4 regions of the Mesorhizobium sp. M1143 genome follow, and region 4 is predicted to be linked to each of the others. Evidence: predicted binding sites of a transcription regulator. Region 4 holds the regulator's gene; each other region holds the start of a gene.
What was found. The regulator PhoB, encoded in region 4, activates phosphate uptake and scavenging genes when phosphate is short. The targets are predictions, from matches to a motif close to TGTCATNNANCTGTCAT.
Positions count from the first base shown of each region.

Region 1 (7,934 bases), on a different contig from region 4:
CGATGCGGTCGAAGCGTTCATTGAGTTCGCGGTAGTCCTTGAGGTCGAAATGCACGCGGTCCTGCAAGCCTTGCGCATGCGCCCGGTCGGTGGCGACGCCGTGCTGCTCGGTCGACAGCGTCACGCCTTGCACGTCGACATCGAAAGCCTTGGCGAGATAGAGGCCGAGCCCACCCCAGCCGGAGCCGATATCGAGCACGGTCTGGCCGGCCTTCAGCCTGAGCTTGGCGGCGATATGGCGTTTCTTGGCCATCTGCGCCTCGTCGAGCGTCATGTCCGGCTGTTCGAAATAGGCGCAGGAATACTGCATGTCCTCGTCGAGGAAGAGCCGGTAGAGGTCACCCGACAAATCATAGTGGCGCTGCACGTTGCGGCGCGCCCGCGATGCGGTGTTGATCTGCTGCAGGCGGCGAAAGGCGTGGCGCAGACCCTCGATGGCCTTCGACCAGGTGGCGTCGATACCGCCGCTGCCCATGTTCTGGAAGGCGATGCGCATCATACCCAGTACGCCGCCCTCGATGATGTCGAGTTCGCCGTCCATATAGGCTTCCGGCACCGCCAGCATCGGGTCGAAGGAGATGGCCCGCTCGGCGTGCCTGGTCTTGATGTGCATATGCACCGGCTCGCCGCTGCCGTCGCCGAAAACCACTGTGGAGCCCTTCGGCCCGGTGACTTTCAGATTGCCCGTACGCACCAGGCGGTCGAGAACGCGCTTCAACAGAATATTCATCACCAAATGTCCCCTCACGGTCAGACTGGCGGACCAATTCTGCAACAAGATATAGGGGTTCGAAAAGTTCCATTTGGCACAAAAATGCCCGGGCGAGAGGCCCGGGCATTGGTCCAGAAAGGCTGGATGACGAGGAAGTGATTGGAGCGCTGCTCCCCTCGCTTCCCGATCGGGCCCCGCGCGGGATCAGGCGTTGTCTTCTTCGCCGCCTTCGAACTCGGTGTTCGGGTCGAAGAAGTTCTCCGGCCGTGCGTTGTCGTTGATGTCATCGCCATAGATGGCTTCGGCGGTGGTCAGCGTCTCGCCCTTGGCCTGGCGCTCGGCTTCGTCGGCCGTGCGGGCGATGTTGAGGCTGATGGTGACCTCGACTTCCGGATGCAGCGCAATCGCCACATTGGTGACGCCGATAGTCTTGATCGGCTGATTGAGCTGGATCTGGTTGCGGTTGACCGAGAACCCTTCGGCGGTCAGCAGGTCGGCGATGTCGCGGGTCGACACCGAACCGTAGAGCTGGCCTGTCTCGCCGGCCGAACGTACGGCGATGAAGCTCTTGCCGTCGAGCTTTTCGGCAACCTGGCTGGCTTCCGACTTGCGCTCGAGGTTGCGGGCTTCGAGCTGCGCGCGCTGTCCTTCGAACTTCTTCTTGTTGGCTTCGTTGGCGCGCAGCGCCTTGCCCTGCGGCAAGAGGAAGTTGCGGGCAAAGCCGTCCTTGACCTTGACGGTATCGCCCATCTGGCCGAGGCGGGAAACGCGTTCGAGAAGAATCACTTGCATGGTCTTGTTCCTTCGTCTGGCACCGACCGCGGGATCGGCGCCGAATTGAATGGAACAGGTCAGGAAGCTCTGAGCGCCTTTGCGCCGGTGTCGCTGTCCTGCCTGTCGCGGCAGTTAGAGGCTTTTCACCTCAACTCGGGATTTCAATGCACGTCGCCAAGAGTGGTCCCGGTTTTGGGACAACGACATGCATCATCAAATTACCCCTGGGCGCCCGTCGCCGTGGGAGAAGGAAGCAGGCGGCGAACCGCCTGCTTCGGAGATCTTAGCGAACCACGTAGGGCAGCAGGCCGAGGAAGCGGGCGCGCTTGATCGCCTTGGCGAGTTCGCGCTGCTTCTTCTGGCTGACGGCGGTGATGCGCGACGGCACGATCTTGCCGCGCTCGGAAATGTAGCGCTGCAGAAGACGCACGTCCTTGTAGTCGATCTTGGGCGCATTGGCGCCGGAGAACGGGCAGGTCTTGCGGCGGCGATGGAACGGGCGCCGGGTCGGGATCTGATTGATGTCGACCATTATTCTGCACCTCCTTCAACGCCTTCGCGCGGACGGCGCGGACCACGATCGCCACCGGCATCGCCAAATGAGCGCGGCGGACGATCGCCACGGTCGCCGCGATCACGGTCGCCGAACGAGCGCGGACCACGATCGCCACGGTCGCGGTCGCCGAAGCCGCCGCGTTCCGAGCGCTCTTCGCGCTTCTGCATCATGGCCGACGGGCCTTCCTCATGCGCCTCGACCTTGACGGTCAGGAAACGCAGCACGTCCTCGGACAGGCCCATCTGGCGCTCCATCTCGTTGAGCGCTGCCGGCGGGCAGTTGAGGTCCATAAGCGTGTAGTAAGCCTTCCGGTTCTTGTTGACCCGGTAGGTGAGGGACTTCAGTCCCCAGTTCTCGACCCGGCCGACGGACCCGCCATTTGCGGAGATGACGCCCTTGTACTGTTCGACAAGCGCATCGACCTGCTGCTGCGAGAGGTCCTGCCGGGCAAGGAACACATGTTCGTATAGAGCCATAGTGGTTCAGTGCCTTTCTTCGTTTCTCTCCCGGATCCTCGCGGCAAAAGCCTCTGCAACTTCTCTGACCCGCTGATCCCGAAGGGGCGGGGAAGAAAGGAGCATTTCGAGACGGTCGAGAGCGGAGACACGGGAGGCGGAAGCGCTTCTGGCTTCACACGAAGGTTTTGGGTAAAACCTCCGGCCCTCCGTTCAGCCCCCAGCAAGGACCGGCAGATTGCGGGCGTCTATATAGCAAATTGGCTGGAAGGCAAGGGTAACGCATGCTCCGGACAGCGTCCTGGCGTCGCAGGGTTGGAAAAATACCAGGCATCAACTCGTATGCGGGGTACGACCGTTGATCGTTTCGGGGAAGAAGTCCGGGGCCGCCTTACGCTTGCCGAACATCATGTCGTATTGCAGCAGGCGGAAGTCGTTGATCGCCGGATCGATGTCCTTCTGCCGCGCCCAGTCCGCCGTGGCCTCACCTGACGGTGTCAGAAGCAGATTGCGATCCACGACGCGATAGCGTTCGCGCAGCGCGCCCAGGAAGCCGGTATAGTAGGGGTGCGTGATCCCGGCCGTGGTAAGGATATGGTAGGGCAGGAAGGCCGGGCTCACGGCGCCCATATCCTGCGCCGGACCGGTGCGGTTAGACCAGATGACCAGCGGCGTCTGATGATGCTCCAGTGCCGCCTCGGGCGTCGGTTCCTTGCGCGGCGCGACATTGTCCTTCAGGTAACCGGTTTCGACATAGACGGGGCCGAGCGGCGGCAGATGGTCGCCGAAGAAGGCGATGACCGTCGGCCGCTCGCGCTTCTTCGCCCATTCGATCAATCGTTCGAGGCCACGGTCGGCATCGGCGGAGCCTTCGGCGTAGCTGAGCAGCGATTCCCGCGCCCATGTGCTGATCGGTGCCGCGACCTTGTGGGTCGGATTGTAATAGCGGTACGGCTCGTAGGGACCGTGGTTCTGCAGGCTGACGGCGAAGAAGAACACCGGCCGCTCGCTGGCGTCGGCCTCTGCGATGATCTCGTCGGTCATCGAGGCATCGGAAGCCAGCGGCCCGCGCTTTTCCAGTGGCGGCAGCGTCTCTTCCGAGCGGAAATCGTTGAAGCCGAAATCGGCATAGACGGCGCCCCTGTTCCAGAACCAGTTGGTGCCCGGATGGATGGCGCGCGCCCGGTATCCCTCGCTTTTCAGGAAGGTCGCCAGCGACGGCGTCGGCGTGCGCACATATTGCTGATAGGGGATCGAGCCCGCCGGCAGGAAGGCATTGGAAAAGCCGGTCAGCGCCTCGAATTCGATGTTGGCGGTCATGCCGCCGAATTCCGGCGAGAACATATAGCCGGAACGCAGCGCCCGCACATTGGGGATCGGGTCAGGCGTGATTGTGACGCCGGGCAGCTTGGTCGGATCCCAGAAAGATTCGCTCATCACCACGATGATGTCGGGTTTCTCATCCGGTACCGAGGCCGTCACATCAGGCCTGTCGATCGCGTCGATCGCCTTGTCGGAATAGCCCGCCGGCGCCGAGACATGCGCCATCGGCACGTTGAGCGCGAAGGCCAGCGCAAACCCGTTGGAGGCGTAGTTCTCCTTCTGGTCCCACATGATCGGGATGATCTGCAGCCGGTCGCGGGTCCACGAGAAGGTGGCGTAGTCCATGATCGAGACGAAGAAGGCGAGCAGCGGCACTGCCAGCGTCAGCCGCGCCAGCCGCCCTTTGCGGCTGAGGATCGGAACCTTGCGGCGCCACAACCGCCAGCCATAGATCAGCAGCGACAGGCCGGCGACGATGCCGACCGCCATGGCGAGCGCCGTCCAGGGCCGCTCGCGCACCAGGAGCGGCATCAGTGCCATGATCTGGCGCGAATAAAGAAAATCGGTTGGGTAGAGCGGATCGCCGAGATAATGCGACTTCTGATGCCCGACAAAGGCCAGCGCCAGCGTCAGCGGCGCCACGATCATCAGGCTCTGGTGACTGCGGCCAAGCACGGCGTCCAGTCCCATCAGCACCAATGCAAAGACAATGATGGTGGTCCAGCCCGGCTTGAATGGCTGCAGGAAGAAGTCGACTGTGCCGAAGAAGTCGCCGCGCACGATCCATTCGATGGCGAACACCAGGATGGCGGAGGCAAGCAGCGTGACCAGACCGTAGCGGATGACCGGCCATCTGCGCCCCGGCAGGTAGCCGGTGGACGGATCGTCTTCCAAGAACTGTGGCGCGGGTACGGCCGCGCCCTTCCTGATCCTAGCCACGTCTCTTCCCCCGGCCCAAGCAACGCGCATTTCCACTCGCGCCACCGTTCTGTCATAGAACTGTCATGCAAAAGCTAGCGCCTGTGGCGAAAATAAGAAGAGCCAGCAAACGATTCGTGAGCGGTTTTCATCAGGTGTGATCGGCAAAAAGCCTTTGGGAACAGGGACTCGAGGTCAGCTCCGGTTCAAGCGAGAGCGGAAATGCCGCCTCCGGGCTTGACTTGACGGTCCGCCTTGCGTCACAGGCAGGAAAAATCAGCCGCTGGAGAGCGCCCAAATGGCCGTCGCATTCACCTTTCCGGGACAGGGCAGTCAGGCTGTCGGCATGGGCAAGGACCTCGCCGACGCCTTCCCCGAGGCACGCAGGGTGTTCGAGGAAGTCGATGATGCGTTGGGCGAAAAGCTGTCGAAACTGATCTGGGAAGGCCCGGAAGAGGCGCTGACCCTGACTGCCAATGCCCAGCCGGCGCTGATGGCGGTCTCGCTGGCGGGAATCCGCTCGCTGGAAGCGCGCGGCTTTTCGCTGAAGGACAAGGTTGCCTACGTTTCCGGTCATTCGCTCGGCGAATATTCCGCCCTTGCCGCGGCCGGTTTCGTTTCGGTCGCCGATGCCGCCCGGCTGCTGCGCATCCGCGGCAACGCCATGCAGGCGGCGGTGCCGGCCGGCGAGGGCGCCATGGCGGCGATCATCGGACTGGAACAGCCCGACGTCGAAGCCGCTTGCACCGAGGCCGCAACGGGATCCGGCAAAGTCTGCCAGATCGCCAACGACAATGGCGGCGGCCAGCTGGTGATCTCCGGCGCCAGGGCGGCGGTGGAACTCGCCGCGAAACTGTGCACCGAAAAGGGCGCGAAGCGGGCGCTGATGCTGCAGGTCTCGGCCCCCTTCCATTCGGCGCTGATGGCGCCGGCGGCCGATGTCATGCGCGAGGCGCTGGCCGGGGTGACCAAGAATGCACCGGTGGTGCCCGTCGTCTCCAACGTCACTGTAGTCCCGACCAGCGACCCCGACGAGATCGCGCGCCGCCTGGTCGAGCAGATCACCGGCCGCGTGCGCTGGCGCGAAACGGTGGAGTGGTTCGGCGCCAATGGCGTCGCCACGCTGTTTGAGATCGGCGCCGGCAAGGTGCTTTCCGGCCTGGCGCGGCGGATCAGCCGCGACATCGCCACATCGGCCGTCGGCACGCCGGCCGATGTCGAGGCGGCGCTGGCCGCGCTTGCATAATCCACTGGCGATTCAACCCCTCCCGTGGGAAGGGTGTTCTCTTAAGATCAGGAGACGAAAATGTTCGAACTGACCGGCCGCAAGGCGCTCGTCACCGGCGCATCGGGCGGCATTGGCGAGGCGATTGCCCGGGTGCTGCATGCGCAAGGCGCCATTGTCGGCTTGCACGGCACCCGCATCGAGAAACTGGAGACCCTGGCCGGCGAACTCGGCGACCGGGTAAAGCTGTTCCCGGCCAATCTTGCCGACCGTGACGAGGTCAAGGCGCTTGGCCAGAAGGCCGAAGCCGAACTCGAAGGCGTCGACATACTGGTCAACAATGCCGGCATCACCAAGGACGGCCTGTTCGTGCGCATGGCGGACGCGGATTGGGACAGCGTGCTGGAGGTGAACCTCACCGCCGTGTTCCGGCTGACCCGCGAGCTGACCCATCCGATGATGCGCCGCCGCCATGGCCGCATCATCAACATCACCTCGGTGGTCGGCGTCACCGGCAATCCTGGTCAGACCAATTATTGCGCCTCCAAGGCCGGCATGATCGGCTTTTCCAAGTCGCTGGCGCAGGAGATCGCCACCCGCAACATCACCGTCAACTGCGTCGCCCCGGGCTTTATCGAATCGGCCATGACCGACAAGCTCAACGACAAGCAGAAAGACGCGATAATGGCCGCGATCCCGACGCGCCGCATGGGCACGAGTGTTGAAGTGGCGTCGGCCGTCGCCTATCTCGCCTCCAACGAGGCAGCCTACGTCACCGGCCAGACCATCCATGTCAACGGTGGCATGGCCATGATCTGACAGGATATTGCCGGGTGATAAGAAGACATGGCCGGCTTGTGAAAAGAGACCATTTCGCCTTGGACCTCAGCCATTTTTCGTGTAATGCGGCCCGCAACCCGGCGGTTCGAGCAAAAACCGGTCCGGCATCGTTGCGTTTCCGGCAGGACCATCTTTCAGCTTGATTAGCGGCATTCTGCCCGCTAACGAAGACAGACAAACAAAAGACGAGGATGCCCCAAATGAGTGACACCGCAGAGCGCGTCAAGAAGATCGTCATCGAACATCTTGGCGTCGATGCCGACAAGGTGACGGAGCAGGCGAGCTTCATCGATGATCTGGGCGCGGACAGCCTCGACACGGTCGAACTCGTCATGGCCTTCGAAGAAGAGTTCGGCGTCGAGATTCCGGACGATGCGGCCGAGACCATCCTGACCGTCGGCGATGCCGTGAAGTACATCGACAAGGCTTCGGCCTGACACTTATCCGCAGTCATCACCGGGGAGGACCTGCGATGAGGCGTGTCGTCGTCACGGGCCTTGGCCTGGTTTCGCCGTTCGGCATGGGCTTCGAGCACAGCTGGAAGGAACTTCTGACCGGCCGCAGCGCCGCCAAGCGCGTCACCGAGTTCGAAGTGGAAGATCTTGCCTGCAAGATCGCCCACGTCATTCCGCGCGGTGACGGCACCAACGGCACGCTCAATCCCGAAGCCGTGCTCGAGCCCAAGGAACTGCGCAAGATCGGCGACTTCATCCTTTACGGGATTGCGGCCGCCGACGAAGCGCTGAAGGATTCCGGCTGGGAGCCCAGCACCGAAGCCGAGCGCTGCGCCACCGGCGTCATGATCGGCTCCGGCATTGGCGGCCTCGAGGGCATCGCCGAGAACGCTATCATCCTGAAAGAGCGCGGACCGCGCCGTATCAGTCCATTCTTCATTCCCGGCAACATTATCAACCTGGTATCTGGCCAGGTATCGATCCGGCATGGGCTGAAAGGCCCCAACCACGCCGTCGTCACCGCCTGCTCGACCGGCGCGCACGCCATTGGCGATGCCGCCCGGCTGATCATCTTCGGCGATGCCGACGTGATGCTGGCCGGCGGCGCGGAATCGCCGGTGACCAGACTATCGCTTGCCGGCTTCGCTGCTTGCCGGGCACTGTCCACCGACCGCAA
Region 1 covers NZ_JAMYMJ010000028.1:9,885-17,818, forward strand. The annotation lists gene NKH35_RS19045 (cyclopropane fatty acid synthase) at 1-730, opposite strand, end outside; gene rplI (50S ribosomal protein L9) at 917-1,504, opposite strand; gene rpsR (30S ribosomal protein S18) at 1,770-2,018, opposite strand; gene rpsF (30S ribosomal protein S6) at 2,018-2,518, opposite strand; gene NKH35_RS19065 (LTA synthase family protein) at 2,831-4,759, opposite strand; gene fabD (ACP S-malonyltransferase) at 5,037-5,984, shown strand; gene fabG (3-oxoacyl-[acyl-carrier-protein] reductase) at 6,045-6,782, shown strand; gene NKH35_RS19080 (acyl carrier protein) at 7,004-7,240, shown strand; gene fabF (beta-ketoacyl-ACP synthase II) at 7,276-7,934, shown strand, end outside.
Region 1: a site for PhoB is predicted at 4,810-4,826, ahead of NKH35_RS19065 (LTA synthase family protein). Genes of this name have one in related genera too.

Region 2 (7,934 bases), on a different contig from region 4:
CAGGCGAAACTCTTCGCCTCGTCCGCCAGCTTGCGCGCCTGGTCGTTGGCCTGCGGGTTGCCGGTGGCCAGCACGAGGCCGATGGTGCAGCCGTCGCGGGCTTCCATCTGGGCGACCTTGGCGACGAGCAGCACTTCGGTCGGCTTGTTCTCGTCCTCGGGATTGCTGATCGAGCGGCGGTGGATGACAGCAAAGGGAACGGCAACGTCGCCCTTGGTCTCGATGCGCCATTCGACCCTGGCGCCGGACGAGTTGAAGCCGGAAAAGCTCTCCCAGACCGAGGTCATCTCGCCGCCGGGCGGAAACCCGTAGAACAGCGATTCACGCGCATCGTCATAGGCGATCAGCACGGGATAGCCGCGATAGCCGGAGCAGGCGAGTTCGGCCCAGTCGCCGTCACCTTCCTCGGCCTGCGCATAGGTGACGCAATCCTTTTGCGAGTCGAGGTCGGTGTAGACGCTGGATATTCCGTCGGCATGGGCGGTTTGGGATAGGGCGGCGAGGGCGAATGGAACAAGCAGCAGGGTTCGCATGCGGACGTCTCCCGTGAAGTTCGCCCCAGCCTATCGCCAAATCTGCGGCCGGCCTAGCGTGCCAATCTCAACGTTGGCGCCACCCACATCGCCCTGCCGGGCAATTCTCCCCCTGAACGGGAGAAAGTGGCCGGCTGCGCCGCTGGCGACAACCTTGCAACGCTGGCAATTGGCGAAATCGTGATGAGAGCGTTCCTCGCCCCATTTCCGGGAAAGGATGCCGGCAGGTGAGGGGCGGCGCCAACGTTAGAAAATGCTATTTCTTCAAGCTCGCTTCGATCAGCAGGTCGGCGTTGTGGGCCACCGATTGCGCCGGGCCGCCGAGGCCGAAGAGCTGGCCGCTGATATAGGCGCCTTCGATCAACAGCAGCAGGCCGTCGCCGAGCGTGTCAGGGTCTTTAGCGCCCATCGCTGCGGCCATCGCGCGCAGGCGGTGGCGCAACTCCTGCTTGTTGGCCTCGCTGACGACGCGCGCCGGATGGCCATGTTCGGGATATTCCACCGCCGCGTTGGTCATGCCGCAGCCGCGATAGTCCGGCCTTTGCGTGCGCTTGCCGACGCGAGTCAGGAAAGCCCTGAGCTGTGCCCGCGGGTCGCCGGGATGGGCAGCCACGGCTTCGTCGAAACGCTCCCAGTACTCACGGTCATATTGCCTGAGATAGGAAGCGGCAAGCTCGTCCTTGGAGGGAAAGCTGCGGTAGAGGCTGGGCTTGGTGACGCCGGCGCGCTTGACGATCTCGTCGACGCCGATCGCCCGGATGCCGCGGCGGTAGAACAGGTCGTACGCCACGTCGAGGATTTTCTTGGCAGCCTTGGGCGGTGCGGCTGCATGACCGTCTTTGATGGTCAGTTCAATATTTTTGTCCGTTGGCATGGTATGACTCGATTGACGTGTTACCGATCGGTACGTATACATGTCCTCACCCTGCAACGTACCGGTCAGTAACATGATAGCTCAATCCCGTCCCTTTGGCCAGCGCTACGCTTTCGTCGTGGTTGGCGTCATCTTCCTCTGCTTGTTGATCGCGGCCGGGCTTCGTTCCGCACCCTCGGTGATGATGCTGCCGTTGGATAAAAGCTTCGGCTGGGGGCGCGATACGGTTTCGATTGCCGCCGCGATCGGCATCTTCCTTTACGGCCTGACCGGGCCGTTTGCCGCCGCATTGATGGAGCGTATCGGCTTGCGCCGCACGCTGCTTGCCTCGCTTGTGATCATGTCGGGCTCGACCGCGCTCAGCCTGCTGATGACCGAGCCATGGCATCTGTTCCTCACCTGGGGCGTGTTTTCAGGTATCGGCTCCGGCGCGGTCGCCACCGTGCTCGGCGCCACCATCGTCAACCGCTGGTTCAAGACCAATCGCGGCTTGGTGATGGGGCTGATGTCGGCCTCCAGCGCCACCGGCCTCTTGGTGTTCCTGCCGCTGCTGGCATCGCTCGCCCAGTCGGGCGGCTGGCAGCCCGTCGCTACCGCCGTCTCGATCGCCACTGCCTGTCTTCTGCCGCTGGTCTGGCTGTTGGTTCCGGAGCGTCCCGCTTCGATCGGCATGGTGCGCTATGGCGCCGGGGCGGATGACGTGCCGCCGGTGTCGCCGGCATCGCAAGGCAATTTCCTGGCGCATACGCTCAACACGCTGCGCCGCGCTGCCGGCACCCGCGTCTTCTGGTATCTGTTCGCCACGTTCTTCATCTGCGGTTTCACCACCAACGGGCTGGTCGGCACGCATCTGATCTCCTTCTGCGGCGACATGGGCATCCCCGAGGTGCAGGCCGCGGGCCTGTTGTCGCTGATGGGCATTTTCGACCTGATCGGCACGACTTTGTCGGGTTGGCTCACCGACCGTTTCGACCCGCGCAAGCTGCTCGGCGTCTACTACGGCATTCGCGGCCTGGCGCTGATCTATCTGCCCTATTCCGGCTTCTCGGCGACCAGCCTGATCATCTTCGCCGTGCTCTACGGTCTGGACTGGATCGCCACCGTGCCGCCGACGCTCAGGCTCGCCAACGAGGCCTTCGGCGACCGCAGCGGCCCGATCGTGTTCGGCTGGATCGTCGCCGGCCACCAGGTGGGGGCCGCCACCGCCGCTGCCTTCGGCGGCACCATGCGCGAATTGCAGGGCAATTACGAACTGGCCTTCCTGATCGCCGGCTTGACGGCGATCGTGGCTGCGTGTCTGTCGCTGCTGATCAATACGAGCAGGCCGGCTTTCGATCCGGAGCCGCAAGCGGCGTAAGGCGCGGTACTAATCTCCCCCCTCAGGGGGGAGATGGCCGCGAAGCGGCCAGAGGGGGTCCGTGCGACCGGACTCAGCCTCTTGCGCATAGGAGGTCGGCGCTCCAAGCGAGGCGACCCCCTTCTGTCGCCTTCGGCGACATCTCCCCCCTCAAGGGCGGAGATCACCTGTCGATTGTTATCAAAGTTTCATCTTCCCGAGATGTGGCTGAAACATTGAAGCTGGAGCTTGCTGGCACCGTTCGAAGCCATCAGGAGACAGCCATGAACAAGATCTCGTTGACCCGCCGCGCTTTCGTCACCTCTGCCAGCGCCGCCGGTCTGCTCGGCGCATCGGGGCTCGCTTTGCCCTATTATTCGCGCGCCAGCCAGCGCCCGGCCTTCACCCATGGCGTCCAGTCCGGCGATGTCGATGCCTCGAGCGGCATGGTGTGGACGCGCACCGACCGGCCTTCGCGCGTCATGTTCGAAGTGTCGTCGACGGAAAACTTCGCCAATGCGACGCGGCTGGCGCCGCTCGATACCTCGCCGGCCAGCGACTTCACGGTCAAGCGCCTGCTCACCGACCTCGCCTCCGACCAGGATATCTTCTACCGGATGACTGCCGCCGACCTGTCGGATATCAACGCCGTTTCCGAACCGATCGTCGGCCGTTTCCGCACAGCACCCGCCTCGAAGCGCGACATAAAATTCGCCTGGTCGGGCGACACGGCCGGCCAGGGCTGGGGAATCGATGAGACCGGCATGAAAACCTACGCCACCATCGCCAGGCACACGCCGGATTTCTTCCTGCATTCCGGCGACACCATCTATGCCGATGGCGCCATGAAGGACGAGGTAGACCTGCCTGGCGGCGGCAAGTGGAAAAACGTCGTCCTGATCGACGGCAAGCGCAAGGTGGCCGAGACGCTGGATGAGTACCGCGACCAGTGGAAATACAACATGATGGACAAAAACGTTCTGGCCTTGAGCGCCATCTGCCCGACCTTCTACCAGTGGGACGATCACGAGGTGCTGAACAACTGGTCGGATTCGAAGAATCTCGGCGCCGACAGCCGCTACACCGAAAAATCCGTCCATGTGCTCGCGGCGCGTGCGGCGCGCGCCTTCCATGAGATGACGACGATCCGCTACGAGCCGTCCGAGCCCGGCCGCGTCTACCGCAAGATCGCGCATGGGCCGCTGCTCGACGTGTTCTTCCTCGACATGCGCTCCTATCGCGGCCCGAACGGCCCCGACATGCAGGAGGACATGACGCCGCAGTCACGCATGCTGGGCGAACAGCAGACGAAATGGCTGAAGCGCGAGCTGACGAATTCCAGGGCGACCTGGAAGATCATTGCCGCCGACATGCCGCTCGGCCTCGTCGTCTGGGACGACGGCGCCAAGAAGGTCGGCGCGGAAGCCATCAGCAATGGCGACAATGGCCTGCCCAAAGGCCGCGAGCTCGAGATCGCCGACCTGTTGCGCTACATCAAGACTGCCGGCATCACCAACACGGTCTGGTTGACCGCCGATGTCCACTACACGGCGGCGCACTATTACAACCCCGACAAGGCGCGGTTCCAGGATTTCAATCCTTTCTGGGAATTCGTCTCGGGCCCGATCCACGCCGGTACCTTCGGTCCCAATGATTTCGACATGACCTTCGGCCCGGAGCTGAAATTCATCAAGGCGCCGACCACCGAACAGGGCCAGAACCTGCCACCCTCGGCCGGCCTGCAGTTCTTTGGCCTGGTGGACATTTCAGGGGCGACAGAGCAGCTGACCGTGCGGCTGATGGATCGCGACGACATCGAGCTTTACAAGGTGACGCTCGATCCGGTGCGGTCGGCGTAAGCCTTTGGGTCGGTGCGAAGGATCGCTATGCCTGGAATGGGCAACTGTCAGTCCGGGTAGCAAACCGTCGGAATCTTCGGCCACACCGCGCTGTCGCAGCCTGCAACCTGCTGCCTCTGCTTGAAAGAGGCGCTGACCGGGCCGGTGACCACGGGGTCGACGCCATCAGGGGCGTCGGCAAACATCTGCTCGGCCGTCCGGTCGGACGACGAAGCCGGATTGGCTTCCTTCACCGTGGCGGCCGATTGAGCGGCATTGGCCGCCAGCACGGCAGCGAATGCGACCGAAGCGATGAGGGGCCAAAATCGGTTGAGTTTGTCGGTCATGAATTTCGAACTACCCGGGCCCAGAAAGGTTCCCGCCTTGGTTAACAAAACCATCTCACACCGAGATGCTTAAGATTTGATGAGTATTTGGTGGTGCGCCTCCTCTTTCGCAATTGCGAAAAACCCTGTATGAGCCGCGCAACCGAAAGAGGCGGCGCCTTTTGGCCTGCTGCCTGCAACGCTCCCGAGACCACAAAATGAAAATTCGTAATATCGCGATCATCGCGCACGTCGACCATGGAAAAACCACCCTCGTCGACCAATTGCTGCGGCAATCCGGTTCCTTCCGCGACAATCAGCGCGTCGCCGAGCGCGCCATGGATTCCAACGACCTCGAAAAGGAACGCGGCATCACCATCCTGGCCAAGGCGACCTCGGTCGACTGGAAGGACACCCGCATTAACATCGTCGACACACCCGGCCACGCCGATTTCGGCGGTGAGGTCGAGCGCATCCTGTCGATGGTGGATTCGGCGATCGTGCTGGTCGACGCCGCCGAAGGCCCCATGCCGCAGACCAAGTTCGTCGTCGGCAAGGCGCTCAAGGTCGGCCTGAAGCCGATCGTCGTCATCAACAAGATCGACCGTCCGGACGCCCGCCACGTCGAGGTGGTCAACGAGGTGTTCGACCTGTTTGCAGCGCTTGACGCGACCGACGAGCAGCTCGACTTCCCGATCCTCTACGGTTCTGGCCGCGATGGCTGGGTCTCGGAAAATCCGGAAGGCCCGAAGGACCAGGGCCTGGCGCCGCTGTTCGACCTCGTCATCAAGCATGTGCCGGAGCCGACCGTTCATCCCGGCCCGTTCCGCATGATCGGCACCATCCTGGAAGCCAATCCATTCCTCGGCCGCATCATTACCGGCCGCATCGAGAGCGGCACGCTGAAGTCCAACCAGGCGGTCAAGGTGCTCCACCATGACGGCACCCAGATCGAAACCGGGCGCATCTCCAAGATCCTCGCGTTCCGTGGCCTCGAGCGCCAACCGATCGAAGAGGCGCAGGCGGGTGACATCGTCGCCATTGCCGGCCTGTCCAAAGGCACCGTCGCCGACACGTTCTGCGACCTGGCGGTGACCGAGGCGTTGCATGCGCAACCGATCGATCCGCCGACCGTGACCATGTCTTTCCTGGTCAACGATTCGCCGCTCGCCGGCACTGAAGGCGACAAGGTGACCAGCCGCGTCATCCGCGACCGCCTGCTGCGCGAAGCCGAAGGCAATGTCGCGCTCAAGATCGAGGAATCGCCTGACAAGGATTCGTTTTTCGTTTCCGGCCGTGGCGAATTGCAGCTGGCCGTGCTGATCGAGACGATGCGCCGCGAAGGCTTTGAAATCGCCGTGTCGCGTCCGCGCGTCGTCATGCAGAAGGGCGAAAATGGCGAATTGCTGGAGCCGGTCGAGGAAGTCGTCATCGACGTCGACGAGGAGCACGCCGGCATCGTCGTGCAGAAGATGTCGGAGCGCAAGGCCGAGATGGTCGAGCTGCGGCCTTCGGGCGGCAACCGTCAGCGCATCGTCTTCCACGCGCCGACGCGCGGACTGATCGGCTACCAGTCGGAACTGTTGACCGACACGCGCGGCACCGCCGTGATGAACCGGCTGTTCCACGCCTACCAGCCCTACAAGGGCGAACTGCCGGGCCGCACCAACGGCGTGCTGATCTCCAACGAACAGGGCGAGGCAGTGGCCTATGCCATGTGGAACCTCGAAGACCGCGGCCCGATGGTCATCGACCCGGGCGTCAAGGTCTATCAGGGCATGATCATCGGCATCCATAGCCGTGACAACGACCTCGAAGTGAACGTGCTGAAGGGCAAGAAGCTGACCAACATCCGCGCCGCCGGCAAGGACGAGGCGGTGAAGCTGACGCCGCCGATCCGCATGACGCTGGAGCGCGCGCTGGCCTGGATCCAGGACGACGAGCTGGTCGAGGTGACGCCGAAGACCATCCGCCTGCGCAAGCTCTATCTCGACCCGAACGAGCGCAAGCGCTTCGAGAAGTCGGCCAAGGTTGTGGGCGCGGCGTAATCGTCTGATTGTCTAAATTCGAGAGGGGCGAAGCACCGGTGCTTCGCCCCTCTTGTCATTCACCCACGGCAGCCGAAATGATGGCTTCACGATCCGGCTCGTCGGCCAGGTCAATGCGAATCGCCGTGCCGTCGCGGGCTGGCTTGCGCAAAGCTCTGGCGCCTTCGGGAACAACAACCAGCAATCGTTTCTCCTCCAGCGCCTGAAGCCTTGATCGGGAGATGCCGAGTTCGCCGGCGAGCAGACGGTTGAGCCGCAGCGATGTCGGCATTTCCAGCCCAAGCCTGATTTCAAGCGCGGCTGCGGGTCGGCCTTCGCCGCCGAGCCGGTGTTTGTGAACGGCGACATCGGGAAACTCCTCGACGCGGCCGACCCGGTTTCGCAAAGCCACGACATCGAAGGCATGGCGGCGGGCGAGGGCCGGATCGTTGCTTTCGAGCGCTGCCAGCAGCGCGGGTTCGATGTCGCGGCGGTTGCAGCGTTCGAAAATGCCGAAATTCCACGAATTGTCGCAGTCGATGCAGCGATAGATCAGCCAGACATCAATGCGTTTGCCATTGGCGTTGACGCGGAATTTGTCGCTGCAGCGATAGGCTTTCACGGCGCCGCAGCGGTTGCAGTGGATCAGGGGTCGAGGTGCGATTTCGGGCGCGATTGCCCAGCGGATAGCGAGATGTTGGGACAAGCCGGAAGACCTTCCAGTGTGGAAGTTCTTCAGGTCGGCAATGGCGAGATGCCCATGCGGGCACGGCGTGGCGAGAGCTAGCTATGTCGGAAATCAGCTGTCACGGGCGGCAAAGCGCGCGACAACGGTTCAGCAGTGCCAAACCGGTCTCGAACCGCCGCCTGAGGAACACGTGAAATGGAGCAGGCACCGCTTAATGCGGCGCCCTGCCAAGTGTGATCAGGGAGTTGGCGAGACCGGCGGTTACTGAGGCAAAATGAAGCTCGAAATGAATGTCGGGACGGTTCTTCTAGC
Region 2 covers NZ_JAMYMJ010000008.1:144,513-152,446, reverse strand. The annotation lists gene NKH35_RS09430 (hypothetical protein) at 1-533, opposite strand, end outside; gene NKH35_RS09425 (TetR/AcrR family transcriptional regulator) at 790-1,407, opposite strand; gene NKH35_RS09420 (MFS transporter) at 1,481-2,764, shown strand; gene NKH35_RS09415 (alkaline phosphatase D family protein) at 3,028-4,602, shown strand; gene NKH35_RS09410 (hypothetical protein) at 4,650-4,928, opposite strand; gene typA (translational GTPase TypA) at 5,126-6,955, shown strand; gene NKH35_RS09400 (DUF1062 domain-containing protein) at 7,011-7,640, opposite strand.
Region 2: a site for PhoB is predicted at 2,940-2,956, ahead of NKH35_RS09415 (alkaline phosphatase D family protein). Genes of this name have one in related genera too.

Region 3 (7,934 bases), on a different contig from region 4:
GGCGGCCGTCAGCAGGATGAAAATAGTGATGGCGATGCGACGGTCGGCACCCGCGGCGAAGAAGCGTCCCGTGATCATGTTTCCACCGCCCTGCCCTTGAGCGCGAACAGGCCGCGCGGGCGCTTCTGGATGAACAGGATGATCAGCACCAGCACGACGATCTTGCCGAGCACCGCGCCAGCATAGGGTTCGAGAACCTTGTTGACGATGCCGAGCGAGAAGGCGCCGACCAGCGTGCCCCAGAGATTGCCGACGCCGCCGAAGACCACGACCATGAAGCTGTCGATGATGTAGCCGCGGCCGAGATTGGGCGAGACATTGTCGATCTGGCTGAGCGCGACGCCGGCAATGCCGGCAATGCCGGAGCCGAGCGCAAAGGTCAGCGCATCGACCCAAGGCGTCCTGATGCCCATCGAGGCGGCCATGCGGCGGTTGGCGGTGACGGCGCGCATCTGAAGGCCCCAGGGCGTGCGCTTCATAACAAAGAGCAGCACGCCGAAGACGGTGAGCGCGAAGACCAGGATCCAGAGGCGGTTCCAGGTGACGGCGAGTTGGCCGACATCGAACGATCCCGACATCCAGGAGGGGTTGCCGACCTCCTGGTTGGTCGGTCCGAAGATCGAGCGCACCGCCTGCTGCAGGACAAGCGAGACGCCCCAGGTTGCGAGCAGCGTTTCCAGCGGCCGGCCGTAGAGGAAACGGATGACGCCGCGCTCGATGATCAGGCCGACGGAAGCGGCAACCAGGAAGGCGAGCGGCAGCGCGATCACCAGCGACCAGTCGAACAGGCCGGGGAATGAGGTTCGGATCACCTGCTGGACGACGAAGGTGGTGTAGGCGCCGAGCATCACCATCTCGCCATGCGCCATGTTGATGACGCCCATGACGCCGAAGGTGATGGCGAGACCGATGGCGGCCAGCAGCAGCACCGAGCCAAGCGAGATGCCGTACCATATGTTCTGGCCGGCATCCCACAGCGCCAGGCTCGAATTGATGCTGGCGATTGCCGCCGTCGCGGCATCCTTGACCGCGCCTTGCGCATTGGCCTCGACCGCGGTGAGCAGCGAGACCGCGTCGCGGTCGCCGCGCGCGCCGATCAGGGCAATGGCGGCAAGCTTGTCGGCCTCCGGCTTGTCGGAGACCAGCACCGATGCCGCGCGCGCCTGTTCGAACAATGCCTTGACCTTGGCGTCGGTCTCGGCGGCGATGGCTGCATCGAGCGGCTCGATATTGGCGGCATCGGGGGTCTTGAACATGGTGTCGGCGGCGGCGATGCGGACAGAAGGATCTTTCGCGCGCAACGTCAGCGTTCCCAGCGCATCTCGGATGACACGACGCAGCGTGTTGTTGACCTTGATCTTCGTGATGTCGGCCTTGGGGGCGTCGCCGGCTTTCTCGCCACTCAGCGGGTCGAGCAGCGTGACGCTGTCGGCGGCCTCACTGCCGACGAAGACGGCTGAATCGGCTTTACGGATGTAAAGGTTGCCTTCGGCGAGCGCTGCAAGCGGCCGTTCAACCAGCGGATCGCCGGTGGCGGCAAGTTCGCGCACGACGGCCTCAGTGGCGGCAAAGCCCGTGCCCGTGGCGAATTTGGCGACGATGGCGCGCAGATCGGCTTCGGCTGCGTTCGACGGCAATAGGCTTGCCACCAGGAACACCAGCATGAGGCCGAGAGTGCGCAACAGGATCATCCGTTCAGATACTCTTCTGTGGGGAAATTCCGCGTCCGGGCGGGCTGAAGCGCCCGGACGCTTGGCGGTACCGATCGTGGACGCGTCCACGATCGGTCAGTCCCGGGAGGGATCAGTTCGTGCCCTTGCCGCCGCATTTGCCGGTGGCAACGTTGAAGTTGCCGCAGGACAGAGGCGCGCGCCAATCCGAAATCAGGTCCTTGGAATCGGGCAGATAGTCGGACCATTCGTCGCCCATCACGAGGCCGGGCGTCTGCGACACGGTCTCGAACTGGCCGTCGGCCTGGATCTCGCCGATCAGCACCGGCTTGGTGATGTGATGGTTCGGCATCATGGTCGAATAGCCGCCGGTGAGGTTCGGCACGGACACGCCGACCATGGCGTCGATGACCTTGTCGGGATCGGTGGTGCCAGCCTTTTCGACCGCCTTCACCCACATGTTGAAGCCGATATAGTGAGCTTCCATCGGGTCGTTGGTGGTGCGCTTGTCATTCTTGATGAACTTGTGCCAGTCGGCGATGAACTTCTTGTTTTCGGGTGTGTCGACGCTCTCGAAATAGTTCCAGGCAGCGAGATGGCCGACCAGCGGCGCGGTATCGAGACCGGCCAGTTCTTCCTCACCGACCGAAAAGGCCATGACCGGGATGTCCTCGGCCTTGATGCCCTGGTTGCCGAGTTCCTTGTAGAACGGAACGTTGGCGTCGCCATTGACGGTCGAGACGACGGCGGTCTTCTTGCCGGCCGAGCCGAATTTCTTGATTGCGGAGACTTCGGTCTGCCAGTCGGAGAAGCCGAACGGCGTGTAGTTGACCATGATGTCTTCGGCGGCGACGCCCTTGGCCTTCAGATAGGCCTCGAGGATTTTGTTGGTGGTTCGGGGATAGACGTAGTCGGTGCCTTCCAGCACCCAGCGCTTCACCGAGCCACCGTCCTCGCTCATGAGATAATCGACGGCAGGAATCGCCTGCTGGTTCGGGGCGGCGCCGGTGTAGAACACGTTGCGCTCGCTTTCCTCGCCCTCATACTGGACGGGGTAGAACAGGATGTTGTCGAGTTCCGAGAACACCGGCAACACCGATTTGCGCGACACCGAGGTCCAGCAGCCGAACACGGCGGCGACCTTGTCCTTCGAGATCAGCTCGCGCGCCTTTTCGGCAAAGAGCGGCCAGTTGGAGGCCGGATCGACAACGACCGCCTCGAGCTTCTTGCCGAGCAGACCGCCCTTGGCATTCTGCTCTTCGATGAGCATCAGCATGGCGTCTTTCAGCGTCGTCTCCGAAATCGCCATGGTCCCCGATAGCGAATGCAGAATGCCGACCTTGATCGTGTCTTCGGCGGCCTTGGCCGGAGACGACATCGACAGGCCGGCGGCGATCACGCCCGCCGAAAACATTTTTGTTATTGTGGAGAAATTACCCCTCATACCGAAGACTCCCAAGCTGTTTGATTGCACCGCGACAATGCAAAGCAACTGCCGTGCCAAACGCGAAGGCGCCGCTCACAAAGATGGAATAGCCGAGCGTTATCAGCCGGTTGGTATATTAGCCTGGAGAAACAAAAAGGCAGCCGGTAAAAATTGATTGAGGCAAATTTGCGCAGCGCACACCACTTTTGCCTAATTTTCGCCCAATTGAGACAAATGCCTAGTTTTTGATCTCCGGCCGTGGGTTCCGGGCGAACAATGTTGCGGCACCGCGCAAAAATAGGGCAAGCTCGCCCTTCAAAAGAGAGACGTCATGACATCTCGCATCTCACGCATTTCCTGCATCCTGCTGCTGATGGCAACGAGCGGCGCCGCGCGCGCCGATTTCAGCGAGGGCAAACTTCCTGACGGCACCTATCATTGCGAGGTCTATTTGCTCGGCGCCTTCCTCAACCTCGGCGACATCACTATCAAGGGCAATGTCTATACCGGCCCGGTGACGTTCGGAACGGCGCTGCAAGGCTACAACTATCAGATGAACGCCAATGGCGAGATCACCTGGCTCGGGCCGCTGGGCGGCTATACCACCGGTGGCAACTCCGTCTCCATGACACAGGCAACACTGGACGGCGAGACCGCCCCGTCATTCGACATCATTCTGAAGCAGCCCGACGGCGCCTTCACCGCCTCGACCTGCACCAAGGGCTGAGCGATGCGTAGTGCCGCGCCCCGTTGCGGCAAAACCTTCCTCTTATGTCATGTGAATGTTGCCTAAGCAGACTAGGGCAACGGTGCGCCGTAACATCCACCCTGAGAGGCAGACACCATGGCCAATACACCGTCTTCATCCTCCCCCGTCATCCGCGAAATCATTGCCGAGCGCGTCTCGCGCCGGTCTCTTTTGAAAGGCAGCCTCGCCTCCGGCGCGCTGATTGCCGGCGGCAGCTTTGTCGGCTCCTTGTTTGCCGGCGAAACGCATGCCGCCGCAGCGCAGTCGACGCTCGGCTTTCCCGAGCTGAAGCGGGTCTACGACAAGACCCATGCCGCCGCCGAAGGCTATGAGACGACCATCGTCGCGCGCTGGGGCGACCCGCTTGCAGCCGGCCTCGCCGAATTCGACGGCAACAAGGTCGCGGCGGAGGAACAGGAAAAGCGCTTCGGCTACAATTGCGACTACATCGCCTTCATGCCGCTGCCCAAGGGCACGGTGAATTCCGATCATGGCCTGCTCTGCGTCAACAACGAATACATCTCGCCCAATGTGATGTTTCCGGGGATGACCGAGGGCGATGCCGGCAAGACGATGACCAGGGAACAGGTCAATCTCGGCATGGCCGCGATGGGCCATTCGATCCTCGAGGTGCAGGTGAAGGACGGCAAGTGGGAAACCGTGGCGGACAGCCCGCTCAACCGCCGCATCACCGCCAACACCGAAATGACCGTTTCCGGACCGGTTGCCGGCCATGCGCTGATGAAAACTTCGGCCGACCCGACTGGCACGAAAGTGCTCGGCACCAGCTATAATTGCAGCGGCGGTTTCACCCCCTGGGGTACGGTGCTGACCTGCGAGGAAGGCGTGTCCGACATTTTCGGCGGCGACCCGAAAAAGGCGCCGACTGCCGACCTGCTCGACCGTTACGGCTTCGACGGCTCCGACATCTATGGCCGCGGCCGCTTCCATGACCGCTTCAACCTCGACAAGGAACCGAACGAGGCCAACCGCTTCGACTGGGTGGTCGAGATCGACCCTTACGATCCTCAGTCCAGGCCGGTGAAGCGCACGGCACTTGGCCGCATGTCGCATGAGGCCTCGACCGTGGTCCTCAACAAGGACGGCCGCGTTGTCGTCTATATGGGTGACGACGACTATTTCGAATATATGTACCGCTTCGTCTCGGCCAAGGCCTATGACAAGGCCAACCCGGCCTCCGGCGCCGATCTGCTCGACGATGGCGTGCTGTCGGTCGCCCGCTTCGATGCCGATGGCTCGATGACGTGGCTGCCGTTGGTGCACGGCCAGGGCAAGCTTACCGTCGAGAACGGTTTTGCCGACCAGGCCGAGGTGCTGTTGAAGACGCGGTTTGCGGCAGATGCGCTCGGCGCCACGCCGATGGACCGGCCCGAGGACATCGAGACCAATCCGGTGACCGGCCGCGTCTATGCGGTGATGACCAAGAACAAGAAGCGCGACCAGTCAAAGGTCAATCCGGCCAACACGCGGCCGGAAAATCTCTGGGGCCATATTGTCGAACTGATCCCGCCCGGCGGCCGCGGCGCGGATGCCGACCACACGGCGGAAAAGTATGCCTGGGACCTGTTCGTGCTCTGCGGCAACCCGAAAGATGCCAAGGTCGGCGCCACTTTTCATCCGGACACGTCGGACAATGGCTGGTTCGTCTGCCCCGACAACATCACCTTCGACCCGGCGGGGCGGCTGTGGGTGGCGACGGACGGCGCCAATGATTTCGACCTGCCGGACGGCGTCTATGGCGTCGACACCGAAGGTGCGGCGCGCGGCCTGCCGAAGCTGCTGTTCACCTGCCCGCACGGCGCCGAAGCGACCGGCCCGTGCTTCACGCCGGACGGCACGACTTTGTTCCTGTCGGTGCAGCACCCTGCGGAAGATGCCGAGACGCTCGACAAGGCGCAGACGCTATGGCCCGATTTCAAAGACGGCCAGTTGCCGCGACCTTCCGTCGTCGCCATCCGCCGCAGGGACGGACAGCCGGTCGGCGCATAGTGAGTCCTAGTGAAAAAGGCGGAACGCGCCATGCGCGTTCCGCGTAGCGATCCGGGAGGACGGCTCAGATCGTCTTGGCCGACATTTGCGAAGCGATGTATTCGGCCTGGCGGATAGCCAGCGACACGATCGTCAGCGTCGGATTTTCAGCCGCACCGGTCGTGAACTGGCTGCCGTCCGACACGAACAGGTTCTTGATGTCGTGCGCCTGGCCGTGCTTGTTGACGACGCCGTCTTCCGCCTTTTCGCTCATCCGGTTGGTGCCGAGATTGTGGGTTGAGGGATAGGGCGGCGTCGGGAAGGAGCGCGTCGCGCCGACCGCATCGTAAAGCGCTGTGGCCTGCTTGTAGGCATGGTTGCGCATCGCCGTGTCGTTGGGATGATCATCGAAATGCACGTCGGCGATCGGCATGCCGTGCGCGTCCTTCTCGTCCTTGTGCAGCGTGACGCGGTTTTCCGCGCGCGGCATGTCCTCGCCGACGATCCACAGGCCAGCCATGTGATCATAGTGGTCGAGCGCGGTGGTGAAGGAACGGCCCCAGCCGCCGGGATTGAGGAAGGCGGCCATGAAGGGCAAGCCGAGCGACAGCGTCTCGAATTCATAGCCGCCGACAAAGCCGCGTGAGGGATCGTGCCGCGCCTCGTCGCGGATAATGCCGGCCATGGTGGTGCCGCGATACATTCGCACCGGTTGGTCGAAAATGGCGTAGACCGAACCGGTGGTGTGGCGCATGTAGTTCTTGCCGACCTGCCCCGACGAATTGGCAAGCCCTTGCGGAAACTTCGCTGACTCGGAGTTCAGCAGCAGGCGCGGGCTTTCGATCGAGTTGCCGGCGACGGCAACGATGCGGGCCTTCTGCTCCTGCAGCTTGCCGTCCTTGTCGGCATAGACGACGCCGGTCACCTTGCCTGAGGCGTCGTGGTTGATCTTGATCGCCATGGCATTCGGCCGGACTTCGAGATGGCCGGTGGCCTCGCCCTTGGGGATCTCGGTATAGAGCGTCGACCATTTGGCGCCCCATTTGCAGCCCTGGAAGCAGAAGCCGGTCTGTTGGCAGGAGTTGCGGTCGTCCCGCTCGACCGCATTGATTGCCATGTTGCCGGTATGACATTCCTTATAGCCGAGCTTGTCGGCGCCGGCCTTGAGCACCTTGAAATTGTTGTTGCCGGGCAGGCGCGGCCAGCCATTGGTGCCGGTGACGCCCATCTTGGCTTCCGCCTTGGCGTAGTACGGCTCCATCTCGGCCAATGTGACCGGCCAGTCCAGCAGGTTGGCGCCTTCCAGCTTGCCGTAGGTCGAGAGCGTCCTGAACTCATGCTCCTGGAAGCGCAGCGAGGCGCCGGCCCAGTGCGTGGTCGAGCCGCCGACCGATTTGACGATCCAGGCCGGCAAATTCGGGAAATTCTTCGACACCCGCCAGTCGCCTGAGGTTGTGCGCTTGTCCGTCCAGGCGAGCTGGCTGAAGGAACCCCACTCGTCGTTGATGAAATCCTCGTATTCGTGGCGCGCGCCGGCCTCGAGGATGACGACATCGACGCCTTTCTGGGCGAGTTCGTTGCCGAGCGTGCCGCCGCCGGCGCCGGAGCCGATGATCACGACCACGCCGTCGTTGTTGAGATCAAATGAAGCTGCCATGGTTTCCTCCCATGAATTCCTGTTTGCGGGGTTTCAGAACGACGGAAGGGCTCAGAGCCACTCTATGTCGTCGAAACCGCGCGCGATGTAGCCGCCCTTGGAGTAGGATTCGCCCTCGTAGCCGAAAATCGGCCACACCTCCTGCTGGTTGTAGAGGCTGACGACGAGGCCGCCGCGGATGGACTGGAAGAACGGCGTCGCCTCGATCTGCTGCAGCACGGCAACGCGCTGCTCCTCCCAGCCGAGGCCGCGATAGCCGCCCTCGCCCGACTTCTTGTCGAGGTTGGCGATGCCGTCTTCGATCATCGTCTTGTAGGCAGCGTCCTTGCCGGCCTGCTCATCATGCCCTTTTACGGCGATGGCGTAGTATTTGTCGGGCACCTGATCGTGCGGATAGATGTCGCGCGCCATCTGGATCAGCGTTGCCATGGCTTCGGGCTTGAG
Region 3 covers NZ_JAMYMJ010000015.1:8,047-15,980, reverse strand. The annotation lists gene urtC (urea ABC transporter permease subunit UrtC) at 1-78, opposite strand, end outside; gene urtB (urea ABC transporter permease subunit UrtB) at 75-1,691, opposite strand; gene urtA (urea ABC transporter substrate-binding protein) at 1,804-3,114, opposite strand; gene NKH35_RS13215 (hypothetical protein) at 3,428-3,823, shown strand; gene NKH35_RS13210 (PhoX family protein) at 3,941-5,854, shown strand; gene NKH35_RS13205 (GMC family oxidoreductase) at 5,919-7,490, opposite strand; gene NKH35_RS13200 (twin-arginine translocation pathway signal) at 7,542-7,934, opposite strand, start outside.
Region 3: a site for PhoB is predicted at 3,869-3,885, ahead of NKH35_RS13210 (PhoX family protein). Genes of this name have one in related genera too.

Region 4 (7,934 bases):
CCGTGCAGACTTCGTCCTTCTTGATCCAGCCGGCGTCGATGACGACGTTGAGGTTGTCCTTGGTGATCGCGACGGGGGTCAGGAACAGCGACTTGACGGTGTTGCCGCCAGGCGTGGTGAAGTCCTTGGCGCCGGCAATGTCGCCCGTCTTCTTGCCATCGGCAAGCTGCGAGGCGATCTCGGCGGCGTTCTTGCCGAGTTCGCGCGCGTCCTTCCACACCGACACCGTCTGCGTGCCGAGCGCGATGCGGTTCAGAGCGGCATGGTCGCCGTCCTGGCCCGAGACCGGAACCGTTCCGGCAAGGCCCTGCGCCGTCAGCGCGGCGACAACGCCGCCGGCTGTGCCGTCATTGGCCGCAACCACGGCATCGACCTTGTTGTCATTGGCGGTCAGGAACTGTTCCATGTTCTTCTGGGCATTGGCCGGCAGCCAGCCATCGGTATAGGCCTCGCCGACATTCTTGATCTTGCCCGAGTCGATGGCTTCCTTGAGCACTTCCATCGAGCCCGAGAACAGGAAATCGGCATTCGGATCCGAGCCAGAGCCCTTGATAAAGACATAGTTGCCCTCGGGCTTCGCCTTGAACACTTCGCGGGCCTGCATGCGGCCGACTTCTTTGTTGTCGAAGGTCAGGTAGAAGACGTCCTTGTTCTCGATCAGGCGGTCATAGCCGACGACCGGAATGCCTTCGTCCAGCGCCTTCTGCACCGCCGGGCCGATGGCCGACGCGTCCTGCGCCAGGACGATCAGCGCGTTGGCGCCTTGCGAGATCAGGCTTTCGACGTCGGTCAGCTGCTTGCCGGGATTGGACTGCGCGTCGGCGGAAATGTACTTGTCGCCGGCGGCTTCGATCGCCGTCTTCATCGCCGCCTCGTCCGTCTTCCAGCGCTCTTCCTGGAAGTTCGACCAGGAGACGCCGATGACCTTGTCCTTCGCCTGCGCGACCGAGACCAGCGTCAGCGACATGGCGGCGCCCGCCAGCATGGCGGCTGCAAATCTGTTCATGATAAACCCTCCCTGCCCCGCGCGCGGCGCGACAAAACTGGCCCGAAGGCCTGCACACAGAGGCTCCATTTTTTCGAGCCTCGAAAAAACACTGGTTCAATGATAAAGCGCTGTCAACATGGTTTCTGATGGCCTTGCCGAATTTTTTCGAGCTCCGCAATAAACAATGACAGGGCTGCCGGCGTCTGCCAATATTTGGCTGGTGCCGTCGAACGCCTTCACTATCATGAGGCGCGAGGAGGCCGGGAGGAAACAAATGTCGGTTGGAATCCGCCACGACGATCTGCGCCGTCGCAACCGCGCGATGGTGATTTCGGCCGTGCGCCGGGCCGGCCAGCCGTCGCGGACCGAGATTGCGGCGACCACCGGCCTCAGCCATTCGACCATATCGGCAATCTCGTCTGATCTGATTCAAGAAGGCATCCTGATTGAAGGCAAGCCTGGCGAGACCGGCTCGCTGAAACGCGGCCGGCCGCAGGTCGGCCTTGGCCTCAATCCGGAAGCGGCGGCGGTGATGACCGTGGTGCTGTCGCTGAACTTCCTCTCCGTCACCGTCATCGACTATGCCGGCCAGGTGGTCGCGGAAGAACAGCGCCGGCTCGACACGCTGACCATGCCGCGCGACGAACTGATCGGCGAATGCGTAGCAATCGTCCGGCGGCGTCTCGAGGACCCGGACCTGGACGTCCAGAGCATCGCCCGCATTGCCATGGGCATCCAGGGCATCACCGATTCGCAGGCGCGGGCCATGCTGTGGTCGCCAATCACGCCACTGACCGACATTGCCTTCGCCGACATGTTGGAAGCGGAATTCGGCATTCCGGCCACCATGGAGAACGACTGCAATATGATGGCGGTGGCGCTGCAATGGCGCCAGCCCGAGCGCTACCGCGACAATTTTATCGCCATCCTCTTATCGCACGGCATCGGCATGGGACTGGTGCTGAAAGGCGAACTTTTCACCGGCACCCATTCCTCGGGCGGCGAGTTCGGCCACATGATCCACCGTCCGGGCGGCGCGCTCTGCCGCTGCGGGCGGCGCGGCTGCGTCGAGGCCTATGCCGGAAACTACGCCATCTGGCGCAGCGCCAAAATGATGGGCGAGGATGCCGAGCCGGTCGATATCGGCGACGCTGATATGCGCGCACTCGCCGCGCGCGCCCGCGAAACCGACGGCCCGGAGCGCGAAGCCTATCGCAAGGCCGGCGAGGCGCTCGGCTTCGGCCTCGGCAGCCTGTTTGCGCTGATCGATCCGGCACCCGTCGCCATGGTAGGCGTCAGCGCCGCCGCCTTCGACTTGATCGAACCGGCATTGCGCGAAGCGATCGCCCAGACCGCCGGCGGCCAGCACTCGAAATCGATCTCCTTCGACACCGAGCCCAACGAGCTGCCGCTGATCCGCGAAGGCTGTGCCATGCGCGCGCTCGGCTTCGTCGATCAGGAGATTTTCGCGCCGGGCATTCAGGCCAAATCCGGCAAGCATGTCGCCTGAATGGCCGGCAACGGCGCGACGCGCAGCATCCTAGTCTTCCCTGATCGCGTAGCCGGCGCCGCGAATGGTACGGATGACATCCGGCATGCGGCCGTTGTTGACCGCTTTGCGTAAGCGCCCGACATGGACGTCGACGGTTCGCTCGTCGATATAGATCGTCTCGCCCCAGACATTGTCGAGCAGTTGGCTGCGCGAGAACACGCGGCCGGGATGGCGCATCATGAATTCGAGCAGCCGGAACTCGGTCGGTCCGAGCCTGATCTCGCTCTTCTTGCGGTAGACACGGTGCGACTCGCGGTCGAGCACGATGTCGCCGACCTTGAGCACGCTGGACAGCACTTCCGGCTTGGCCCGGCGCAGCAGCGCCCTCACGCGCGCCATGAACTCCGGCGTCGAGAATGGCTTGACCAGATAGTCGTCGGCGCCGGTGGACAGGCCGCGCACGCGATCGCTTTCCTCACCGCGCGCGGTCAGCATGATGATCGGCAGCCGCTCGGTTTCGGGCCGCACTCTAAGGCGCCGGCAGAGCTCGATGCCGGAAACAGCGGGCACCATCCAGTCGAGCACCAGGAGATCGGGCACGTTTTCCTGCAGGCGGATCTCGGCCTCGTCGCCGCGTGTCACCACCTCGACGTGATAGCCTTCGGATTCGAGGTTGTAGCGGAGGAGCACGCCTAGCGGCTCCTCGTCCTCCACGACCATGATGCGTGGCGCGATCATCGGCAGTTCACCCTCATCAGGCCGGCATGGCCATCGCCGTCTCGTCCTGCTTCGGACGATTGGCGGGCAGTTGCTGGCCGGTCAGCACATAATACGCATTTTCGGCGATGTTGGTGACATGATCGCCGATGCGCTCAAGATTCTTGGCGCAGAACAAGAGATGCGTGCAGGCGGTGATGTTGCGAGGGTCTTCCATCATGTAGGTCAAGAGCTCACGAAACACGGACGTGTATTTGACGTCGATGCGCTCGTCGTCATTCCTGAGTTTTGCAAGCGCTGCCGCATCGGTGGCGGCATATTCCTCGACGACGCCTTGCACCTGGATCAGCACCAGCTGCGCCATGGCGTCGATGGAGTGCGAGAGGTCGCGCGGCGTGACGCTCAAGCCCACGGTGCCGACGCGTTTGGCGATGTTCTTGGCGAGGTCGCCGATGCGCTCGAGGTCGCCCGCCATGCGGATCGAGCCGACCACGGCACGCAGATCGTTGGCCATCGGCTGACGCTTGGCGATCAGCGTGATGGCGCGGTCGTCCAGTTCGCGCTGGCGCGCATCCATGATGGCGTCGTCGGAAACGACACGCTGTGCCAGCGCATTGTCCGAATTGAGCAGCGCCCTGGTCGAGCCGCTGACCATCGAGCCTGCCAGATCGCCCATGTCGCGGATCAGCTTGCTGATCTGCCCGAGCTCTTCATCGAAGGAGGCGACGGTATGTTCACCCATGATCTTGGTCCTCGTGCCTGAAAATTCACCCGCCGGACGGCTCAGCCGAAGCGGCCGGTAATGTAGTCCTGGGTGCGCTTGTCGTCGGGGTTGGTGAACATCTTGTCGGTGGCGCCCTCCTCGACGAGATAGCCGAGATGGAACATCGCCGTGCGCTGCGACACGCGCGCCGCCTGCTGCATCGAATGGGTGACGATGACGATCGTGTAGTTCTGGCGCAGCTCGTCTATCAGCTCCTCGACACGGGCGGTGGCGATCGGATCGAGCGCCGAGCAGGGCTCGTCCATCAGGATCACCTCCGGCGACACGGCGATGGCGCGCGCGATGCACAGGCGCTGCTGCTGGCCGCCGGACAGGCCGGTGCCGGGCTCCTGCAGGCGGTCCTTGACCTCGTTCCAGATCGCCGCCTTCTTCAGGCTCTGCTCGACGATCTGGTCCATGTCGGACTTGCGCTTGGCCAGCCCATGGATGCGCGGGCCGTAGGCGACGTTCTCGTAGATGGACTTCGGGAACGGGTTGGGTTTCTGGAACACCATGCCGACGCGTGCGCGCAGTTCGACGACATCGATGTTCTTGTCGTAGATGTCGTCTTCATCGAGCGTGATCTTGCCGGTCACCCGCGCCGAATCGATGGTGTCGTTCATGCGGTTGAGGCAGCGCAAGAAGGTCGACTTGCCGCAGCCGGAGGGGCCGATCAGCGCCGTCACCTGGTTCTGGCGGACGTCGAGATTGACGTCGAACAACGCCTGCTTCTCGCCATAGAACACGCCGACCTTGTCGCCGCGCATCTTGATCACTTCGTTCGACTTGGCGTTCATTTTGTCGCCCACTGCATTCTCAAGGGACTGTTCGGTCATGATGTTCATACCAAATTGCCTTTTTTCTACCAGCGCCGCTCGAACCGGCGCCGGAGCACGATCGCGGTGATGTTCATGGCCATGAGGAAGACGAGCAGGATGATGATGGCGCCGGACATGCGCTCGACAAAAGCGCGCTCAGCCTCGTTTGCCCACATATAGATCTGAACCGGCAGCGCGGTCGCCGGATCGAAAGGCGTCGTCGGATAATCGGCGACGAAAGCGACCATGCCGATCAAGAGCAGCGGTGCTGTCTCGCCGAGCGCACGCGCCAGGCCGATGATGGTGCCGGTAAGGATGCCTGGGGCGGCAAGCGGCAGGATGTGATGGAACACCATCTGCATCTTGGAGGCGCCGAGACCTAGGGCCGCCGAGCGGATCGACGGCGGCACCGCGGCAAGGGCGGCGCGCGTGGCGATGATTATGGTCGGCAATGTCATCAAGGTCAGCACCAGGCCGCCGACGAAGGAAGCCGAGCGCGGCATGCCGAGGAAGTTGATGAACACGGCAAGGCCAAGCAGACCGAAGACGATCGACGGCACCGCCGCGAGATTGTTGATGTTGACTTCGATCAGGTCCGTAAAGCGGTTCTTCTTGGCGAACTCCTCCAGATAGATGGAGGCGGCGACGCCGATCGGCAGCGCCAGCAACAGCACGATCACCATCATGTAGAACGAACCGATGATGGCCACGCCCATGCCCGACGTCTCGGGCCGGCTGGAGGCGCCATAGCTGAACAGGCCGGTGTTGAAATGCTCGGCCATCGCGCCTTCGGCTTTGAGCTTGTTCATCCAGTCGATCTGCTGGTTGGACACCTTGCGGCGCGCTTCATCGACGCCGAGGTCGATCTGGCCCTTGAAGGCCGAGTCGAGATTGGCGGCGGCCAGGATGTCGACGTCACGCGTCGTGCCGATCACCGACGGATCGGCGGAGACGATGTCGCGCAGCTGGACGCGGGCGCCTTCCGACAGGAAGCCCTTGAGCTTCAGCATCATCGGCTTGTTGGCCGGATCGATGCCGAGCTTGGCCACCAGCGCGTTTTCGGCGAGCTTGGGATAGTTCGCCTTGATCAGCACATTCGGGTCTGTGGCACGCTTGTTCGAGGGGTCGATGACCTTCTCATCGAAGGTGATCGGAAGCGTCACCGTCGTCTGCCAGAAGGCGGTGTAGCCTTTCGAGACGATGGTGATCAACATGATGGCCAGGAACGCCAGGCCCACCGAGATCGCAATCACGCCATAGATGCGGAACCGGCGTTCGGCGGCATAGCGCGCCTTCAGCCCGATGTCGCGGCGCGGACGCGCGACGGCACCCGCCATCGTGTCCAGGGGGATGTCGGTCATTCGTACTGCTCCCGGTACTTGCGCACAATGTAGAGGGCGACGATGTTCATCACCAGCGTCAGCGCGAACAGCGTCAGGCCGAGCGCGAAGGCGACCAGCGTCTGCGGCGAGTTGAACTCGAGATCGCCGGTCAGCTGGTTGACGATCTTGACGGTGATGGTCGTCATCGCCTCGAACGGATTGGCCGTCAGATTGGCGGCGACGCCCGCCGCCAGCACGACGATCATCGTCTCGCCGATGGCGCGCGACGCCGTCAACAGGATGGCGCCGACGATGCCGGGCAGTGCCGCCGGCAGGATCACCCGCTTGATCGTCTCGGAGCGCGTGGCGCCGAGGCCGAGCGAGCCGTCACGCATTGCGCGCGGCACCGCGGTGATGATGTCGTCGGACAAAGAGGACACGACCGGGATCAGCATGACGCCCATCACCAGGCCGGCGGTGAAGATGCTCTGGCCCTGGATGAAGGGCGAGCCGCCGGTGAGTGCCGCCGACAGGTCGCGCAAGAACGGTCCGAGCGTGACCACGGCGAAGATGCCGTAGACGATGGTCGGGATGCCGGCCAGCAGTTCAAGCGCGGGCTTGACCACCGACCGGACGCTGCGCGAGGCGTATTCGGACATGTAGACCGCCGACATCAGCCCGACCGGCACTGCGACCAGAAGCGCGACGGCGGCGATGTAGAGCGTGCCGGCGAGTAGCGGGATCAGGCCGAACTGACCCTGGCTGCCGCCGGAACCGGCGGCGGCGAAACGCGGATCCCACACCGTGCCGAAGAAGAAGCTCATCGGCGATACGCTTTCGAAGAAGGTGATCGTCTGGAACAGCATCGACAGCACGATGCCGACCGTGGTCAGGATGGCGATGGTCGAGGCCGCAAGCAGCCCCCACAGCATCAACTTCTCGACATTGTTGCGCGCCCTGGCGCGCGGCGCGATCTGCCTCAGCGCATAGAAGGCGCCGGCGATCGACAGAGCGAAGGTCAGCACGGCGCCGAACAGGCCGAGCCGGTCCTGGACCTGGTTCGCCTCGACCGCGATCGGGATCATATAGTCCTGGGTGTCGCTGGCCAGTGCCACGCCCTTGGCGGCGAGCAGCGGCTGCAATTCGGCGAAAGTAGCGGGAAGTGCGGTATCGCCATCGAGCCGACGCAGGCCCTTGGCCAGGCTCTTCACCAGGCTGGCGTCGAGCGCTTCGCTGGCGACCTTTGTGTCGGCGGTGCGCTCGGGCAAAGCGGCATGGATATGCCGGTCGAGATAGAAGGAAGAGCCGATATCCCAGACGGCGAGCAAAAGGACGGCAGGCAGGACCGCGAGCAGAAAGGCCCACCAGCCATGATAATGCGCGCGCGAATGCGGCTTGACCTTGCCGGTATCCTGCGCCGCTGCGCGCTGGCGGCCGACCACAAAAGCGACCACGCCTATGGCAATGACTATGGCGAGTACGAGCAAGGACGACATCACCCACTCCAGGGAAAATTCAGATCGCCGCCGCCGTTGCGGCAAGCGGCGAAATCAGGGCGCGGATTTGGTCCGCGCCCTGATCCGGTCGGTCGATTACATTGTCTTTCCGGCGGCGAAGGCGTCGCGCTGGCCCTGACGTTCGGCGTCGGGAGCGGAAACCAGGCCGTACTGGGCGAGCGGGCTTTCCGGGCCGATCATCTGGTCATCAAGGAAGAACTCGACATATTCCTTGAGGCCGGGAACGACGCCCAGATGCGCCTTCTTGACGTAGAAGAACAACGGCCGCGACACGGGGTACGTGCCATCGGCGATGGTCTGCGTCGAAGGCACGATGC
Region 4 covers NZ_JAMYMJ010000038.1:175-8,108, forward strand. The annotation lists gene xylF (D-xylose ABC transporter substrate-binding protein) at 1-1,006, opposite strand, end outside; gene NKH35_RS22205 (ROK family protein) at 1,263-2,498, shown strand; gene phoB (phosphate regulon transcriptional regulator PhoB) at 2,529-3,218, opposite strand; gene phoU (phosphate signaling complex protein PhoU) at 3,235-3,939, opposite strand; gene pstB (phosphate ABC transporter ATP-binding protein PstB) at 3,981-4,805, opposite strand; gene pstA (phosphate ABC transporter permease PstA) at 4,823-6,139, opposite strand; gene pstC (phosphate ABC transporter permease subunit PstC) at 6,136-7,596, opposite strand; gene NKH35_RS22235 (substrate-binding domain-containing protein) at 7,693-7,934, opposite strand, start outside.